3 regions of the Paenibacillus sp. Y280 genome follow, and region 1 is predicted to be linked to each of the others. Evidence: riboswitches for the same ligand, from Rfam matches in the RefSeq annotation. Region 1 holds a riboswitch; each other region holds the start of a gene.

Region 1 (5,692 bases):
TGCTTGCTTCGGGAACAGCAGCTGGGCTGCTCCCGTACTGACCAGCGGATAAATAATACCGCAAAGAATCATAAACAATACGCTTATTCGTAAAGGTACCAAAAGGTTTGATAACTGAAAGCGCGAACTGCTTTTTATTTGATCATTCATATTCGCATTCCTTCTTTCATTATTTCGTATTAAATCCACAAATGCACAGCAAAGTCGATAAGCTTAATTCCGATGAACGGGACGATGACGCCGCCTAGTCCATAAATGAATACGTTGCGGCTAAGCAGTCTAGCACCGCTCATCGGCTTGTAGGCTACACCTCTAATAGCAAGAGGGATAAGCAGCGGGATAATGATGGCGTTAAAAATAAGAGCTGACAGGATCGCAGAGAGCGGAGAACCCAAATTCATAATATTGAGCACGCCCATCTCCGGAATCGCGAGCATAAACATCGCTGGAATGATCGCAAAATATTTGGCAACGTCATTCGCGATACTAAACGTTGTTAGAGCGCCTCTCGTCATTAGCAATTGCTTGCCGATGGCAACAACCTCGATGATTTTGGAGGGATCGGAATCCAGATCTACCATATTGGCTGCTTCCTTCGCGGCAATCGTTCCGCTGTTCATCGCTAGGCCAACGTCCGCTTGCGCAAGCGCAGGCGCATCGTTTGTGCCGTCGCCCGTCATCGCAACCATCTTGCCGTCCGCTTGCTCGCGCTTGATAACGGCAATTTTGTCCTCCGGCTTGCTCTCGGCAATAAAATCATCCACTCCCGCTTCTCGGGCAATGGTAGCAGCCGTTAGCGGATTGTCGCCCGTACACATAATTGTTTTGATGCCCATCTCGCGAAGCTGCTCGAATCTCTCTTTCATCCCCGGCTTCACGGTGTCCTTCAAATAAATAACGCCAAATATTTGACTGTCAACCGCTACCGCGAGCGGCGTTCCGCCTAATGTTGCGATCGTATTCGAAATATGCTCCAGATCGGAAGGAATACTGCCCCCTTGTGCCGTTACCCATTTGCGAACAGCATCGACAGACCCTTTGCGAACGTGGCGTCCATCCGTCAAATCGATGCCGCTCATCCGCGTTTCTGCTTTAAACTCTACAAACTCGCCGCCTTCGGCAAGCGATGCGTCATAGCTCATGCCCTGCTTCTTCATCCATTCGAGCACGGATCTGCCCTCTGGCGTTTCATCCTTTAGCGAGCTGATCGCTGCCCATTCCGAAAGCGTCTGAATATTGCTGCCTGTGACGGGAACAAGCTCGCTTGCCATCCGGTTGCCGAATGTAATCGTACCTGTCTTATCCAAAATCATCGTATTAATATCGCCTGCTGCCTCAACGGCTTTACCTGACATCGCCAGTACATTGAACTGGGTAACCCGGTCCATGCCCGCGATCCCAATCGCGGATAACAAGCCGCCAATTGTCGTCGGAATGAGACAAACAAGCAACGCGATTAGTACAGGTATTTCCAATTGAATATCCAAATATTTAGCGATAGGCTGCAAGGTTACGACGACGATTAAAAAGATGATCGTCAAGCTCGTCAGCAGCGTATTCAGAGCGATTTCGTTTGGCGTTTTTTGACGTTTTGCCCCTTCAACGAGCGCAATCATCCGGTCGATAAATGACTCGCCCGGCTCGCTCGTCATCCGCACCTTTATCCGGTCGCTGACTACCCGTGTTCCACCCGTTACAGAGCTGAAATCGCCGCCTGCTTCTTTAATAACAGGAGCCGATTCTCCCGTAATGGCCGATTCATCTACCGAAGCCAAGCCTTCAATGACCTCTCCGTCGCCGGGAATCATTTCGCCTTGGGAGACGATAACGATGTCTCCCTTGCGCAGCTCCGTCGAGGAGACGACCTTTACAGAGTCGCCGACCAGCTTGTTCGCGCTCATTTCCTGCTTGGATTTCTTAAGTGAATTCGCTTGAGCCTTGCCCCTGCCCTCCGCAATTGCCTCGGCAAAATTGGCGAACAGCAGCGTAAACAGCAAAATGAAAAATACCGTTACATTAAAGCCGATTCGCTCCTCCGAATCAAAGTAAGCGGGGAACAACGCCATCAGCAGCACGATAAATGTACCTGCCTCAACGACAAACATAACCGGGTTTTTCATCATAAGAGCTGGATTTAATTTGATAAAGCTATCAAGCACAGCGCGCTTAACCGCAGCTGCGGGCAGCAGCTTCTTCTTCTGGTTACTATTCATTATCATTCACCTCATCCGTTAGCGGAGTGTCAAATATTCTGCGACCGGCCCAAGCACGATGACCGGCAAAAAGGTTAGCGCACCGATTAAAAGCACAGTGCCGATTAATAATCCGGTAAATAGTCCATTATCCGTGCGGAATGTGCCAATCGTCTCCGGCACAGGCTGCTTGCGTACGAGCGAACCCGCAACTGCCAGCATCGCGATCATTGAAATATAGCGGCCCATCAGCATGACAAGCCCTGTGCTAATATTCCAAAATGGCGTGTTGTCGCCTAGTCCCTCAAACCCGGAGCCATTGTTCGCTGCCGAGGATGTAAATTCATACAGCACTTGACTTATGCCATGGAAGCCCGGATTTGTGATGGCTCCTTTGCCTAGATCCGTCATAAAGGCGATTGCTGTTGGCACTAGTATAATGAAAGGATGGGTAAGAATAGCGACCGCAATAAGCTTCATTTCTCGCGGCTCTATTTTTCGACCCAGAAATTCCGGCGTTCGTCCGACCATCAGCCCGCATATGAACACGGCGAGTATCGCATACATAAGCATGTTGATAAGTCCGACACCCTTGCCGCCAAAAACGACATTCAGCATCATCTCGCCAAGCGGCACCAAGCCGCCGAGCGGCGTAAGCGTATCATGCATATTGTTAACGGTACCGGTCGTCGCTGCCGCTGTCACCGTTGTGAACAATGCGGATTGCGCGATGCCGAACCGTACTTCCTTGCCTTCCATGCTGCCTTGCGAAGCATCGATTCCAAGCGCGCTTATCGCTGGATTGCCTGTTTTCTCCGACGTGTAGGCTACGCTCAGGAACACGAGGAACAGACACATCATCGCTGTGAACACAACCCAGCCTTGCTTTTTGTTTTTGGCGAATAGGCCGAAGGTGTAAGGCAGTGCAGCGGGCAGCGCCCACATCGATAAAATCTGGATGACGTTCGTCAGCGGATTCGGATTCTCAAAGGGATGCGCCGAGTTGGCGCCAAAAAATCCGCCGCCGTTCGTTCCCAAATGCTTAATCGACTCCAGCGAAGCGACAGGACCAATCGCAATTTGCTGCATCGCGCCCTCTAGCGTTTTGACCGTCAATGTCGGATCAAGCGTCTGCGGCACTTGAAGGGCAACGAGCACAAGCGTGATGACAAAAGCAACCGGAAGAAAAATTCGCGTATGCGCTTTGACGAAGTCCTCGAAAAAGTTGCCTATCGTTTGCCCTTTGCTCGTAATGCCGCGGACGAATGCGATCGCAACCGAGAAGCCCGTAGCCGCTGACGTAAACATCATCATCATGATGACCGCCATTTGCGAGAAATAGGATAAGGCGCTTTCCCCGCTGTAATGCTGCAGGTTCGTATTCGTTATAAAGCTGATGACCGTATTAAACGTAAGCGTCGGCTCCATGCTCCCCATCCCGTTCGGATTAAATGGAAGCGCGTTTTGCAAACGCAGAATCAAATAGCTGAAAGCTACCAATATGATATTGGTTGCGATAAAGCTAATTGCGTACATTTTCCAGCTCATGCCCTCTCGCCGCTTTAAACCTATGATTTTATAGATAAGCCGCTCAGAGCCTCCGAACACCTTGTCTAAGCGATTATGCTCATTCGAGAATACGTGATAGACGTAGGTTCCTAATGGCTTAACTAGCAATAACAGAATCGCAATGACGATCAGCAATTGAAAAATATCCATCGTAGATGATCCTCCTCCATTAAAACTTTTCCGGATGAATTAAGGCATAGATGAGATAAACGAAAACAAATAAAGCCATAACCATCACGATAATCATTCGCTTCCGCCTCCCGTTTGGTCGATTACGCTGCCGCACCAAGTCAAAAATCCGTAAAATAAACCAAAGCAGGTTAGCAAAGCGATGATCATATAAACATCCTGCATATTGAATTCCCTCCTGCATTATTTGTGACTTAAAAGAAAACCGACTTCACCGGTTTGCGAGTATACGATATGGTCCGCACCGAGCCCCTTGTAAACGGCCCGCGGATTCCACTGCTGCGTGATCACGTAGATCGGCTTGGTCGTCCAAGTCCGGCAGCAATGGACAAAGCGGCAGCTTAGTGCAAAGCTGCTCTCGAATATGAAAACATCTTGAATCGGATAATGCGGCGGCTGCCAGCTTTGGCGATCATTTGTATTGATATAATGCACGCCCATGATCCCTTGCTTGCGGAGCTGCTTCTCCTCCTGCTTGCTATTCGTCAGGACGATAAATTTCATTTGATGAAACATTAAAGTTCGAATAAATGATTTGCCGGATTCGTTGAATCCAGCTACGATAATATGCTCTTCCAACAACTTGCTTATCCTCCATTTGGTAAAAAAGGTAACAAAAAGAAGCCTTGGGATAAGAGGAACCAATCCCGCGGCTTCTTATGCCCGCAGCTAAAATAAGCCGCGGGAAGCGCGATGGCTGTTGCCTCTCTCGAGTACACTTACGAGGTTAGCTGTCGGATTCGGGCCTTGAGAGTTGCCCTACGCCTGGCTGCTGCCAAGCGATTCACCCCATGAAGCAAAGAGCGTACATACACGCCTTTTCTTCGTTGGTTCCCCCGTTCCTGCTGCTGCAGGATTCAGCAAATTAAAACCATTTCAAGCAGCTGCTCTGTTTTTGGGCAGCAAAAAACCACAGAGGCTTATGACACTCTGTGGTCGACATTAATCGATCACAAGCTTCATCATTCCTCTCTAATCCACGCTTACGAGGTTAGCTGTCGGATTCGGGCGGTGAGAGTCGCCCTACTTTGACCAGTATCCATGGCACCAGTCAAAGATTCACCCCTGCTCTACGGCCGTTCGACTCTCACATCGAACATGCGCAAAGCTCATTTATTGGTTCCCCCGTTTTCCGCATTCACGGAAACTCAGCGATCAGCAAATCGAAACTTATTAGTAAATCCTGTATCGAATCTTACTCCTCGCTATCGCCACTGTAAAGAGAGCCCGCTGGCGAATTTAGCTAATTTCAGACCCCCAGAACGTTTCGCAGCGCTTACATAGAATTCGATCTCGATATATCTCACTATTTCTACGTTTTACTCCTATTTTCGAAAATAATGATATGCACTCACAAGCCACTTTTCAGCGGAAATAATCAGATTTTTCTAAAGAGTAGAATAGATGAGAATGAACGAGTTATCCAGCGAATTAAGCTTTTTTTATTAAGATATTGATAGTTTTTCTTGTAAAATGGCTAAAGGATGCCATATCCCGAAATACAACTGTTTTACAATGATCGCTTTCGGGTTTACTATAGACGGCATGCCTGAATATGGCAGTTAACCTCGCAAGCGAACTGGAGGAGAGATTACGAACGATCACGCAATCAGAAGCCATTCATGAAACAATTCCAGTGAATCTAGTAGAGCAGCTGTGGGAACTCCCGTGCTATCCAAGCCCGTTTCGATGATAAAGGACGTGCGAGTTTTATATTTATTTGCAGCCGCAGCCTTGAGCTT
Region 2 (5,692 bases), on a different contig from region 1:
ATGATCTTGTTCTCCAAAGGAACCTGGTACAGAATTCTTACCGACGAGCTCTTCGACAAATACCATCTTCAGCCGGATGTGCGCATGGAGATTGATTCTTTTGAAGCGATATTGCGTTTGCTCCATACTTGCAGAGCGGCTACGCTGCTGCCCCAATCGTACATGCGCAAACAACTGCTCGAAGACAATGAGCTTGTCATTATCCCTATTCGCGAGCTTGAGGATACGAAGCGCACCACCTCGCTTATTCATGCAGACTCAGCAGCGCTGAGCCCCTCCGTCCGACTATGGATTAACGAGCTGGCGGCGCGTTTTCCAACCAAAAAGGACAGCAGCCTCTAAAAGAGGCCACTGTCCTTCAGCATTTCCAATATTACGCTTCCGAATCCATCCCCAGCCGTTTTGCGACAAAAGCGGTGGTGCTGGCTTGGAGCAGAACCGTAATGAGAATGGTCATTAATTAATAGAAGCAATCTATTCCGCATGCTGGATGCCTGCGCTTGTGATCATTCCCGATTAAACAGCAGGAATAACCCCCGTTTCTCTTACCCACATCATAAATACGAGCTCATTTTTGTTCCATCCCGCCTTGCGGTCAGGCAAACTATAGAAGCACGGCCCGCCAGCATCCCAGCTATAACGATAAGTATGAGCAATATTAGCAAGTGATGTATGATTGGCGTCGCAGCGGTTTCCACCTGCATGTCAATTCCATTCCTAATAACAACTTAACGAATAACAGTTGCCTCAAAATCTTCGATTTGCGCGTTTGTTCCGATAACAACCATCACATCGCGCTCAGCAAGCACATCTGTTGCCGTTGGCGCAATAATGATGCCGGATGGCTTGTTGATCGCAACGATGCTGCAGCCGAACCTTGCTCGCGGGTTCAGGTCATGCAGCGACTTGCCGTTCAAGCAATGAGGTACAGCAAGCTCGGCAATCGTATATTCCTTGGAGAGCTCAATATAATCGAGCAGGTTGGGTGAAACGAGCTGATGCGCAACACGAATGCCCATGTCCCGCTCCGGATAAACGACGCGGTCGACGCCGATTTTCTCAAGCACGCGGCCATGCAATTCCGTCATTGCTTTCGCAACAACCTGCTTGACACCTAGATCCTTAAGCAAGATGGTCGTTAAAATACTCGCTTGAATGTCATCGCCAATTGCAACGACGCCGCAGTCAAAGTTGCGTACACCGAGCGAACGAAGCGTTTCTTCATCCGTACAATCGGCAGTTACGGCATAAGTGAGGACACCGCTCATTTCCTGAACGGCCTCCTCGTCCTTATCAATGCCAAGCACCTCATTGCCGAGCTCGATTAGCTCGCGGCCTAAGCTTGATCCAAATCTACCTAACCCTATTATGACAAATTGCTTTTTCTTCGTCCCCACTTGCAGCTTCCCCTATCCAATCGTAATTTTGCCTTCAGGATACCGGTACAATTCTTTTTCTGTGCGTGGCCCCAGCGCATAAGCTAGCGTCAAAGGTCCAAGCCGTCCGGCAAACATCGTTAATGCAATGACTATTTTTCCTACTGTGCTGAGCTCCGGAGTAACGCCAATCGACAACCCCACCGTACCGAACGCAGAGGTGGCTTCAAACAATAATTTAATGAACGCATGATCCTCCGTCATCGACAAGATCATCGTTACAATAATAACTAAACCTAATGAGATTAATGTAATCGTTAGCGCCTTAAAAATCCTGTCCTTGCCAAGCCGATGCCGGAACATCACAATATCCTCGCGTCCGCGAATCATCGCAATAACAGCTCCGATCAGTGTAGTAAAGGTCGTGGTCTTGATACCGCCGCCTGTCGAGCCCGGCGATGCCCCGATAAACATCAGAATGATGGTGAAAAACATAGTTGCTTGTCGCAAAGCTGTATAATCAAGCGTATTGGCTCCCGCCGTCCGCGGCGTCACCGACTGGAAGAAGGAGGATAAAATCTTACCGCCCCAGTCCAACGAGCCAAGCGTCTTCGTATTGGAAAACTCGAAAACAAAAATGACGATTGTTCCTACTGCTATTAATGTCCCCGTCATGGACAGGACAACCTTGCTGTGCAGCGACAGCCTGCGGTTTTTGCGATACTCCATCAAATCCGACATGACGACAAAGCCTAAACCGCCGGTTATGATGAGCATCATTGCCGCGATATTGACGATGGGATCAGATACGTACAGCGTTAAGCTTCTGTAGTCGCCAAAAATATCAAATCCCGCATTGTTGAATAAGGAAACGGCATGAAACGCTCCGAAAAACAACGCTTTGCCAAGCGGCATATCGAATGCAAACCTTAAGGTAAACAAGATGAATCCGACGAATTCGATCGCCAGTGAATAAACGATGACCCTCCTAATGAGCCGAACGATACCTTCCATGCTCGACTGATTCATAGCCTCTTGCAGCAAAAGACGCTCTCGAAGTGAAATCTTCTTGCGCAGTACAAGCGCAACCAGCGTTGCCATCGTCATAAAACCCAGTCCGCCTAGCTGGAATAAGCACATCAATACGACCTGGCCAGGAACGGAGAAATATGTACCCGTATCCACGACGACAAGCCCCGTAACGCATGTCGCCGAGGTCGCGGTAAACAGCGCATCGATGAAAGGCAGCCGCTCACCGCTTGCCGATGCGAATGGCATGGATAATAATACGGCACCCAGCAATATAATAAGCGCGAAGCCGCAAACCAATATGCGCGGAGGCGACCACTTGAGAACATTCCAATCCCTCTTCATCCGTTGTCCTTCTTCTGTGTATGTCTTATCATAATTACTTGTTTTTGAGCATAAAAAAAAGCACTGGAAACTCAAGTGCTCTGTGCGATGAGTCCTGTTCCAAGACGCCTACGAGGTTAGCTGACGGATTCGGGCCTGGACAGGCAGCCCTATTCGGCGGCAAGAGCCCAAGCTCCACCGCTAAAATTCACCCCATGCCGCCAAATGAGAACCGCCTATGCAAACAGCTAGTTCATCTATTTTGACAGCTTTATGGTTCCCCCGTTTTCCTAAGGAAATTCGGCTGTGCTATTCAATTTGTATGACGTTAACGATTATAATCCTAAAGCAGTCCATATATAAAGGTGATATTTTTGACAAAAGGGACGATATTAGTCCAAATACGGGCATTGGGATTAAGAAGCAAGCTTCAAGCTTGCTGGACATCGTTATTTCGCAGTTTCTTGTGTGCAAACCTTTATTTTCATTGGATAAATCAGGGATTAATGTGTTAATGTATGGACATATGCTACTCATTTTAAAGACAGTTGAGGTGAATCCATGATTGATTCTATCAAGCCTAATGAATGGAGACGTTTTCTATGGGCGGCGATTGCATGCTTTATTATTTATGCAGCCGTTGACATCGTTCCCATGTTTGCCTCCATTGCATCCGGCGAACTAAACACAAAAGTTATTGAGAAATCGACCGCTGAGAGCCGCGCCACCGCTTTCGCAGAGAAACAGACGGGTCTAAAGGTCAAATCGGCTAAAGCTGTTCATCAAACCGATAAAATAATGAACGGCTATCTTTCCAAAAATAAGCTGTCCAAAACGTATGCTGACAAATATGACCCCAGCTTCCCGACCGATACGTTTCAGGTTGATTTGAAATTTAGCGGCGGCGGCGGCTTCGTTTACTTACATATGCAAAGCGAAAAAATTGTAGCATGGAATTTGCAAATCGACGGTGAAGAACTCTCTGATGCAGATAAAACGAAGGAAGCGAAAGCTTTCCTGACGAATCAAAGCTTCAGCGGGGTTGAATTTCAAAGTAATCGAATATTGGAAAACGGTGATTGGGAGGGCATGCCTAAAGCCGACTACGCCATACAGGATGCGAAGTTAACGATTCATGTTGATGCGCGAATCGTTGATGGTCGAACCGTCATAACCAAATATAAGCCTGCATTTATCGCCCCGGATGATTACATCAATTATGTGAAGAATCAAGACAGGATTGCTGGTTTCCTTACTGGCTTCGGTTACTTCTTCATGAGCTTTGTCTTGTTCGTCTTGGCTATTATTTATGCCGTGCTATACCGAAAGTTTACCTCTTTCAAATTTGGTATTATATTGACCATCGTTTACTTTATCACCTATATCATCATGAATCTGAATGTGCTGGACGGCATTCGAGCCTCGATGGGTGAAAATGACCTAGCTGGTGCGACAACGGCCGTTACAGCAGTCGTGACTGTGCTTCTGACCATCCCAATGGCCGGAGCCATTTATATTTCATTGATCGCTGGCGATGGCCTATGGAAGGCGCAGGGCCGCGACTTATGGCCGCGCTTCGGACAGAAAGGCTACGGCGACCATGTATGGCGCAGCGTAGGCCTCGCCTATTTATTCGCGATTATCCTATTCGCGCTGCAATCCGTCATCTTTATCGCCTTAAGGCTGACAATCGGCACATGGGACACATCGGATGCCACCCAGTCTCCTTATAATATGGGCATATTATGGCTCATGCCGGTGCTTGCTTGGGCGGCTGCCATTTCAGAGGAAGCTGTCTTCCGTTTCTTCGGCATTGGATTATTCCGCAGATGGTTCAAAAACACGTTTGCCGCTGCGCTGCTTCCAACCTTCTTCTGGGCGCTTGGACATGTGATGTATCCGTTCTATCCATCCTCGACAAGATTGATCGAGCTGATGATTATTGGGCTCGTTTTCAGCTTTATTTTCGTCAGATACGGCTTGATTACATCCATGTTCACCCACGCGATCTTCAACAGCGTAGCGGTCGGCTTATCGCTGCTTACGATTGGAACGGCGCCAAATATTGTCTCGGCTATCTTCTTCTCGGTGCTGCCGGTGCTGATCGCCTTTGTGATCAAATACTTTAGCCATAAAAAAGAGAAGAAGCCGTCAGTTACGACGACTCCTCCCCTAGAGCAGCTATAATTTGCGAAGCTAATTTATCACCAATAGATAGAGGCCGAAAGTCTTCGACTGAGGCCTCTTTTATTTTTTTGATCGAGCCAAAATGTTTCAGCAGAAGCTTGCGGCGCTTCTCGCCGATTCCCGGAATCGAATCGAGCCTCGATTCAACCATAGACTTGCCGCGCTGCTCGCGGTGGAACGTAATCGCGTATCGATGCACCTCGTCTTGAATGCGCTGCAGCAAATAAAATTCTTGGCTGTCTCGCGGCAAAGGTACAATCTCGGCAGGATCTCCTGTCATGAGCTGCGCCGTTTTGTGCTTCGCATCTTTCACGAGGCCGCATACGGGAATAAACAAGCCAAGCTCATTCTCCAGCACATCAAGCGCAGCCGATATTTGCCCCTTGCCGCCATCGACTACGATCAGGTCGGGAGCGGTAAGCCCTTCCTTCAATACGCGCTTATAGCGGCGCCTGATGACCTCACGCATCGTTTCATAATCATCGGGTCCCTTTACTGTTTCCACCTTGTATTTGCGGTATTCCTTGCGATCCGGCTTGCCTTCGGTGAAGACGACCATAGCCGAGACTGGATTCGTTCCTTGAATGTTCGAGTTATCGAAAGCTTCAATCCGGCGCACTTCCTCAAGGCCAAGCCAGCCGGCCAAAGATTCGGACGCTTTGACGCTTCGCTCCTCATCACGCTCAATGAGACGGAATTTCTCGTCGAGCATCACCTTGGCGTTGTCCGTAGCCATCGTCACGACCTCGCTCTTGCGGCCGCGCTGCGGCATGAGC
Region 3 (5,692 bases), on a different contig from region 1:
TGGCATGATTATTTCAGCCAATATGTGTACGACGACCAAATGGCCGATTTCTCGGTCGAATCGATCCGCGTTCGCCCGGTTGCGCAAGATGGCGCCAATATGTACGAGTCAGTCGTGCTCGTCAAGAAGAACGGCGGCAGCAACGGCGAGATCAAGGTCGTTTTGCAGTTCACCGACGGCAATAAATTAACGAAGCTATGGAATGCCGAAGAATCTCACGTTCAATATACGCAGCTGCATTCCGCGCCGCTCAAATGGGCAATGATCGATCCGGGCCACAGCAACGTACTCGACAATAAGCTCATCAACAACTATATGCAGGCCGAGCTGCCGGAGGATAAGCGCACGAGGTGGAGCATTGGCGCAGTCAAGCTGCTCGAAGGGCTGCTCGGGTCGCTGAGCTGGTAAGTAATTGCGTTCAAGGAGCGATAAACGATGAAGATACATGTGAAGCAAGGCTGGCAACTCGCGGTTAAACATTTTTATCTCGTTATTTTATTATTTTTGTATCAGCTGCTATGGGGGTTTTTCCTCTATCGCTTCATTGATTCGGTCGTCTCGCCGCTGCTGCGGCGGTATCCGAGCTCCTATCCGTCCGACACCGCTGCCCAGCTCTTCTTGACCGAAGCCCAGTTCCAGCTATTCAAGACCGATCTGATCACTCCGTATGTGTGGACCCTCGGCGGCCTCATGGTTATTAGAATGCTGCTAACTCCCTTGTTTAACGCCGGTCTGTTCTACTCGCTGAATCAAACGAGATTAGACGGAGGAACCCGCTTCCTTGAGGGCATTCGCAAAAACTGGAAGCCTGTTGTGCTTCTGTACTGGATGGAAACCGTCTTATCGCTGGCTCCCGCTTGGTGGCTGCTCCCGCGCGGCCTCGATGCGCTACTGGAGAGCGGCTCCATTCCAGAGCTGCTGGGAGCGGTGCTGCCTGGGGCCGGCCTGTGGCTGCTGTGGGGTACGGTGCTGCATCTGCTGTTTCTAGCTATGCAATTCGGCGCCACATCGGGCGAAGGCGTATTCCGTTCCTTATGGAAGGCTCTTCGAAACTTTATCTCCTTCGCAGCCATTTCACTCATCATGTGGGGGATCGGAGCAGCTGCCGGGCTCGTTGTCACCAGCTTATCGATGCTCTGGGCCGGCTTGTTCGCGCTCATCCTTCATCAAGGCTATTACCTCGTAAAAACAGTAGTGAAGGTATGGACCATAGCCGCGCAGTACGATTGTCTACAGACGAAACAATCCTAACCTGAAGAAGCCTTCGGCTCCACAAATTATTGTGGATACGAGGCTTTTTTTATTTTCAAAATAGACCGCAACTAAATCATGCAATTTCTGTATATATAGATGAAAGTAAATGAACAATGGAGGATACACATAAATGATGCGCAAAAAACTGATTTTATTATCCATGGTTTTGCTCTTATCGGGCGGTTCATTGGTTGCAGCAGACAAAATGTTACAAAAAGTAACGCTGCTTTTTAATAATAAACAATCCATTGAAGATGGTTTATTAGTCGATGATAAGGTTTATATCAATATTCGTTCCTTAAGCGATTCCCTGCAGGCTTTTACGCAGTGGAAGGGGAGCGATAAGAAGCTTGTCATTCAGAAGCCCAATGTTCATATGTTTCTGATGAATGAGAAGCGGACGATGTTTGGGCAAGTTGATAAAGGTACGGTTCAGAAGTTTTTGGTGCAGGCGCAAATCGATAATTTGAACGTTGCCATCTCTGAATTCAAGGTCACGATTGTCGATCCTAACGATAAAGAAACGACCATTGACGGCCGCAGCCAATCTGATGTTGATTTCAAGGAGTTTGTCGAAAAGGATACCTTCTGGTTCAGCTCCAAGCTTGTCTCCTATGAATTTAAGTTCTCAGGCAAATACAAGCTCCGGTTCTGGATGGAGCAAAAGAACGAAGGCCCGCAGCTCATCTCTGAAAAAATCATTACTGCGAAATAATAGCTTGTCTACATGTAGATGGAGTTGTCTTTCAAGATGATAGATCTTGAGGGACGGCTCCTTTTTCATGCCGCAAACTGAATTTTTTAACTCGTCATTCTTCGCATGAGAGTTTTTTAATCTTTCTCCGCAAAATGCTATCATACCGCCATTATCCGCATGATTGAATAGTCTTTAAGACAGGATACCAAGGGGACAAATCGGTATATTTTACACCGGATCCACATAATTAATGAAATTGAGTCATTGCATTTAGTTAGAAAGAACTAGTGATGAGTGTTTATTTTACACAATAAACGGTTAAACGAAGCAAATAGTCAAAAGGTTACATGAGAATTATTAGAAATAGTCAGGAAAGGCAGGAGATCAATGAAAATAATCGAATAATTCTCAGGAGCAATAAAAAACTGCCTAATTTCCTATTTGGAAAACGGGGGAACCACTCTGGGTGAATTGATTCCGACGTTTGACATTTGTCAGCGCCTGAGGAGTCATAGGGAGCCTTCAACCGAACCCCACAGCTAACCTCGTCGGCATTGGAAGGAGTTTCACAATTGAAAAAGGTTACCGCATTACTACTGGGTCTCGTTCTCGTACTCGCTTTCCAGGCTGGGAGCGCTTTCGCAGACTCAAAACTAAACGGCTTCATCAATGATCTTATCGGTTCACCGTACAAAAGCGGCGGAACGTCGTCGAAAGGCTTTGATTGCTCCGGATTTACGAGCTATGTGTTCGAAAAAATGGGCATCGAGCTTCCACGCACATCCGGCTCGCAAGCAAAATCAGGCGATAAGGTTGCTAAAGAGGACCTTATTCCGGGAGACCTAGTTTTCTTCGACACTGTTGGCGGAAACAACAGCACGGTATCCCACGTAGGCATTTACATAGGAGATGGCAAGTTTGCACATTCCTCTTCTAGCAGAGGCGTTGTGACAGACAAACTTAACTCCTCTTATTATGAAAATCGTTTTATAACTGCTCGTCGTGTTATGGATGCAGATTCTTTCCAAGCATACGCCGACGGACAATAGAGTAACCTATTCCCTCTCTGTATGAGAGTTGCACGGGTAGACTCACTCAGCAAAGCCGCAGTTGTTTGTCCTCAAGCGACAAATGACATGCGGCTTTGCTGTTATTGCGCCGCTAAGGGGAAGGAGCAGTCTCAATGTATTTGTTTATTCATCGCAAGGATTTGCGTACCGAAGATTTGCGCGCATTCGATTATTTGAGAAATAAGGATTCGCAGGGCATTCATTTGCTAATCATAGATCCTGTCCTCACGGACGGAGGCAGATTAAACAGTCACAGCGGCCGTAATTTTATGGCGCAAGCCGCCTCCCTGCTGCACAGCTATTCCAAGGCGGGGAAAGAGCTGCATGTCCTGCATGGCGATCCCGCTTCGATTACCGAAGCGCTCTTAGAGGCGCATCCGATAGATGAGGTTATCGCCCATGCCGACTACACGCCTTACTCCCGCCGGCGCGACGAGCGGCTTCAGCTAACCGTCCGAGCCATGAATCGCCGCTGGATATCGATTGCCGATGCGCCGCTGGCCGATTTGGAAGCTTTCCCTGCGTATGCTCGGCGATCCGAGCCTTACAAGGTGTTTACGCCTTTCTACCGCATGTGGAGCAGCTATATGCAAGAGTACTACAGCAAGGCGGGCGAGACGACGATTCAGGATCTCGCGACCTTAAGCGAAATCAACACCAAGGTCGCTCTGCAATTCGCGCTGCCGGATGCCATTTCACACTCGCTTGGCGGCACGAGAGTAGAAGGCTCACAGAAATCGTCAGCTAAGCTGGATCGCTTTGCACGCGAGCGACTCGCCTCTTATGCGGATAGTCGGGACATCTACACGGAGGAGCATACTAGCGGGCTCGCTCGCTTCTTGAACACCGGCGCTATATCGGCGCGTCAGTCCTACGAGCTTACGCAGGGCTTGCCCGGTGCCGAAGCATGGATCCGTCAACTGGCTTGGCGTGATTTCTACTTGTACCAGGCCATGTACCATGAAGATTTCTTCCGTTACGAGCAGCTGGCGAACTTGTCACCGCTCTCTGATGCTTATCTTGCGGCATGGTCTGCCGCTGCCACTGGCATTCCGATCATCGACGCGGCTATGACGCAGCTGAACCGCACGGGGGATCTTCCGAATCGGCTGCGAATGGTAACGGCCATGTTTCTAACGAAAAACCTGCTTTGTCCGTTTACGCTTGGGGAGCAGCATTTCCGCCTTCACTTAAGCGACTATGACAATGCGCTTAATCGCGGCGGCTGGCTGTGGTGCTCATCGCTAGGCTATGATGCAGCGCCTTACTTCCGCATCATGAATCCCGAGACGCAGTCGCGCACCCATGATCCTAGCGGCAGCTACATCCGGCGCTGGCTGCCCCATCTCGCACATCTCTCGGACAAAGAGATTCATAAGCCGCAAAGCGGCGCCATCGTGGATCTAAAGGCGTCGCGCGCGCGAGCCATCGAGGTGTACAAGACCATACTCAAATAGCTGGAGCTGCATCGTCCTTAGCGGACTATCGTTTTAGACAAGCATGCCTTATATTGAATTATTAATAAATAAACCTCCACCGCCGCTTTGAAACAGCGAATGTGGAGGTTTTTTCTTGAGCTATAACCCGCGCTGCGCCTCTCTTCTTCCCAGAACGAGCATAGCCGCCAGCAGAAGAAGCATCAGCACGACCAGCAAGCTAATATACCATAGCGTAGACTGTACGTTATACTGGTCCATAAACCAGCCGGTCACTCTTGGGAAAATAGCGCCGCCAAGGCCGCCGCATGCGACCAGCAAGCTTGTTGTCCGCTCGGTCATTCCCGGGATAAGCTCATTGGCATAAACAAGGGCGATGCCGAAGATGCCTGAGAAGAACAAGCCGCTTAGCGCGACCAATGCCAGCATCCAGCTGAGCTGTCCCATAATCGCCATAAAAACAAAGACGACCGAGGCGCCAGCCGTAGCGATGAGCAAATAACGCGAATACCCCATCCGATCAGCAAGCACGCCTGCAAATAGACGCCCAAGCACCATCGTCCCCCAGAACAGGCTGAGCGCGGCTGCCGCACTCGATTCCTCCACGCCTGAGCGGACGATAAGAATAGACGGCAAATAGTTGGAGAAGCTCATTTCCATGCCAACATAAATCATAAAAAATAACGCCGATAATAGCAGAAACGGCAACGCTTTGCGCGGATAACCAAAGAAGGCAGATGATTCCGAAGCAGAAGCGGCAACCGAATCGGCAGCTTTGTTCGCTTTGTCCTGCTCTGCCGCAGCTCTCGGAATATATCCCAGCTGCTCGTCCAGCTCCCCGAACGACATCGTCAGCCAGAGAACGAACGTAATGCCTGACATCGCAGCCAATATCGGGAAAGAAACCTGCCAGACGCTCTGTTGAATCAGATAAGCCGCTGCAATCGGGATCAATAATGCGCCTACGCCAAAAAAAGTTTCCAGCCTGCTCATGGCCGAGGCCTTTCCGTTCTTTGCCAGGTCGATAATCATCGCGCCAACGACTGCCTCCGTCATGCCGAAGCCGAAGCCCGCAAGCGGTGCAATCGCGAGCATCCAGCCCCAAGGGAGCAATAGACTATAGGCTGCCTCGCTAAGCGTCAATATACCGATCGCGAGCAGCACAGCCCCCCTCTTTCCGATTCTTGTCGTAATGGACGGCGCAAGCAGCACACCCACCAGAAATCCAAGAAACT

The links. A riboswitch is a leader RNA that binds a small molecule or an ion and turns the genes downstream of it on or off. The one in region 1 is predicted to bind cyclic di-AMP.
Region 2: it holds a riboswitch for cyclic di-AMP, as region 1 does, so the genes downstream of both, AC1TPC_RS00350 (TrkH family potassium uptake protein) here and AC1TPC_RS12640 (NAD-binding protein) in region 1, are expected to answer to the same signal.
Region 3: it holds a riboswitch for cyclic di-AMP, as region 1 does, so the genes downstream of both, AC1TPC_RS24240 (C40 family peptidase) here and AC1TPC_RS12640 (NAD-binding protein) in region 1, are expected to answer to the same signal.

Annotation. Positions count from the first base shown of each region.
Region 1 covers NZ_JBXCIW010000008.1:31,787-37,478, forward strand. Annotated here, with positions in the region: gene kdpC (potassium-transporting ATPase subunit KdpC) at 1-150, opposite strand, end outside; gene kdpB (potassium-transporting ATPase subunit KdpB) at 180-2,213, opposite strand; gene kdpA (potassium-transporting ATPase subunit KdpA) at 2,232-3,911, opposite strand; gene kdpF (K(+)-transporting ATPase subunit F) at 3,931-4,008, opposite strand; gene AC1TPC_RS12640 (NAD-binding protein) at 4,134-4,532, opposite strand; cyclic di-AMP (ydaO/yuaA leader) riboswitch at 4,652-4,823, opposite strand; cyclic di-AMP (ydaO/yuaA leader) riboswitch at 4,916-5,114, opposite strand; gene AC1TPC_RS12645 (hypothetical protein) at 5,552-5,692, opposite strand, start outside.
Region 2 covers NZ_JBXCIW010000001.1:76,788-82,479, forward strand. Annotated here, with positions in the region: gene AC1TPC_RS00340 (LysR family transcriptional regulator) at 1-342, shown strand, start outside; gene AC1TPC_RS00345 (potassium channel family protein) at 729-1,397, opposite strand; gene AC1TPC_RS00350 (TrkH family potassium uptake protein) at 1,410-2,750, opposite strand; cyclic di-AMP (ydaO/yuaA leader) riboswitch at 2,841-3,045, opposite strand; gene AC1TPC_RS00355 (CPBP family intramembrane glutamic endopeptidase) at 3,291-4,916, shown strand; gene uvrC (excinuclease ABC subunit UvrC) at 4,885-5,692, opposite strand, start outside.
Region 3 covers NZ_JBXCIW010000029.1:20,127-25,818, reverse strand. Annotated here, with positions in the region: gene AC1TPC_RS24255 (M1 family metallopeptidase) at 1-408, shown strand, start outside; gene AC1TPC_RS24250 (hypothetical protein) at 436-1,251, shown strand; gene AC1TPC_RS24245 (hypothetical protein) at 1,385-1,969, shown strand; cyclic di-AMP (ydaO/yuaA leader) riboswitch at 2,368-2,520, shown strand; gene AC1TPC_RS24240 (C40 family peptidase) at 2,524-3,000, shown strand; gene AC1TPC_RS24235 (FAD-binding domain-containing protein) at 3,135-4,478, shown strand; gene AC1TPC_RS24230 (MFS transporter) at 4,599-5,692, opposite strand, start outside.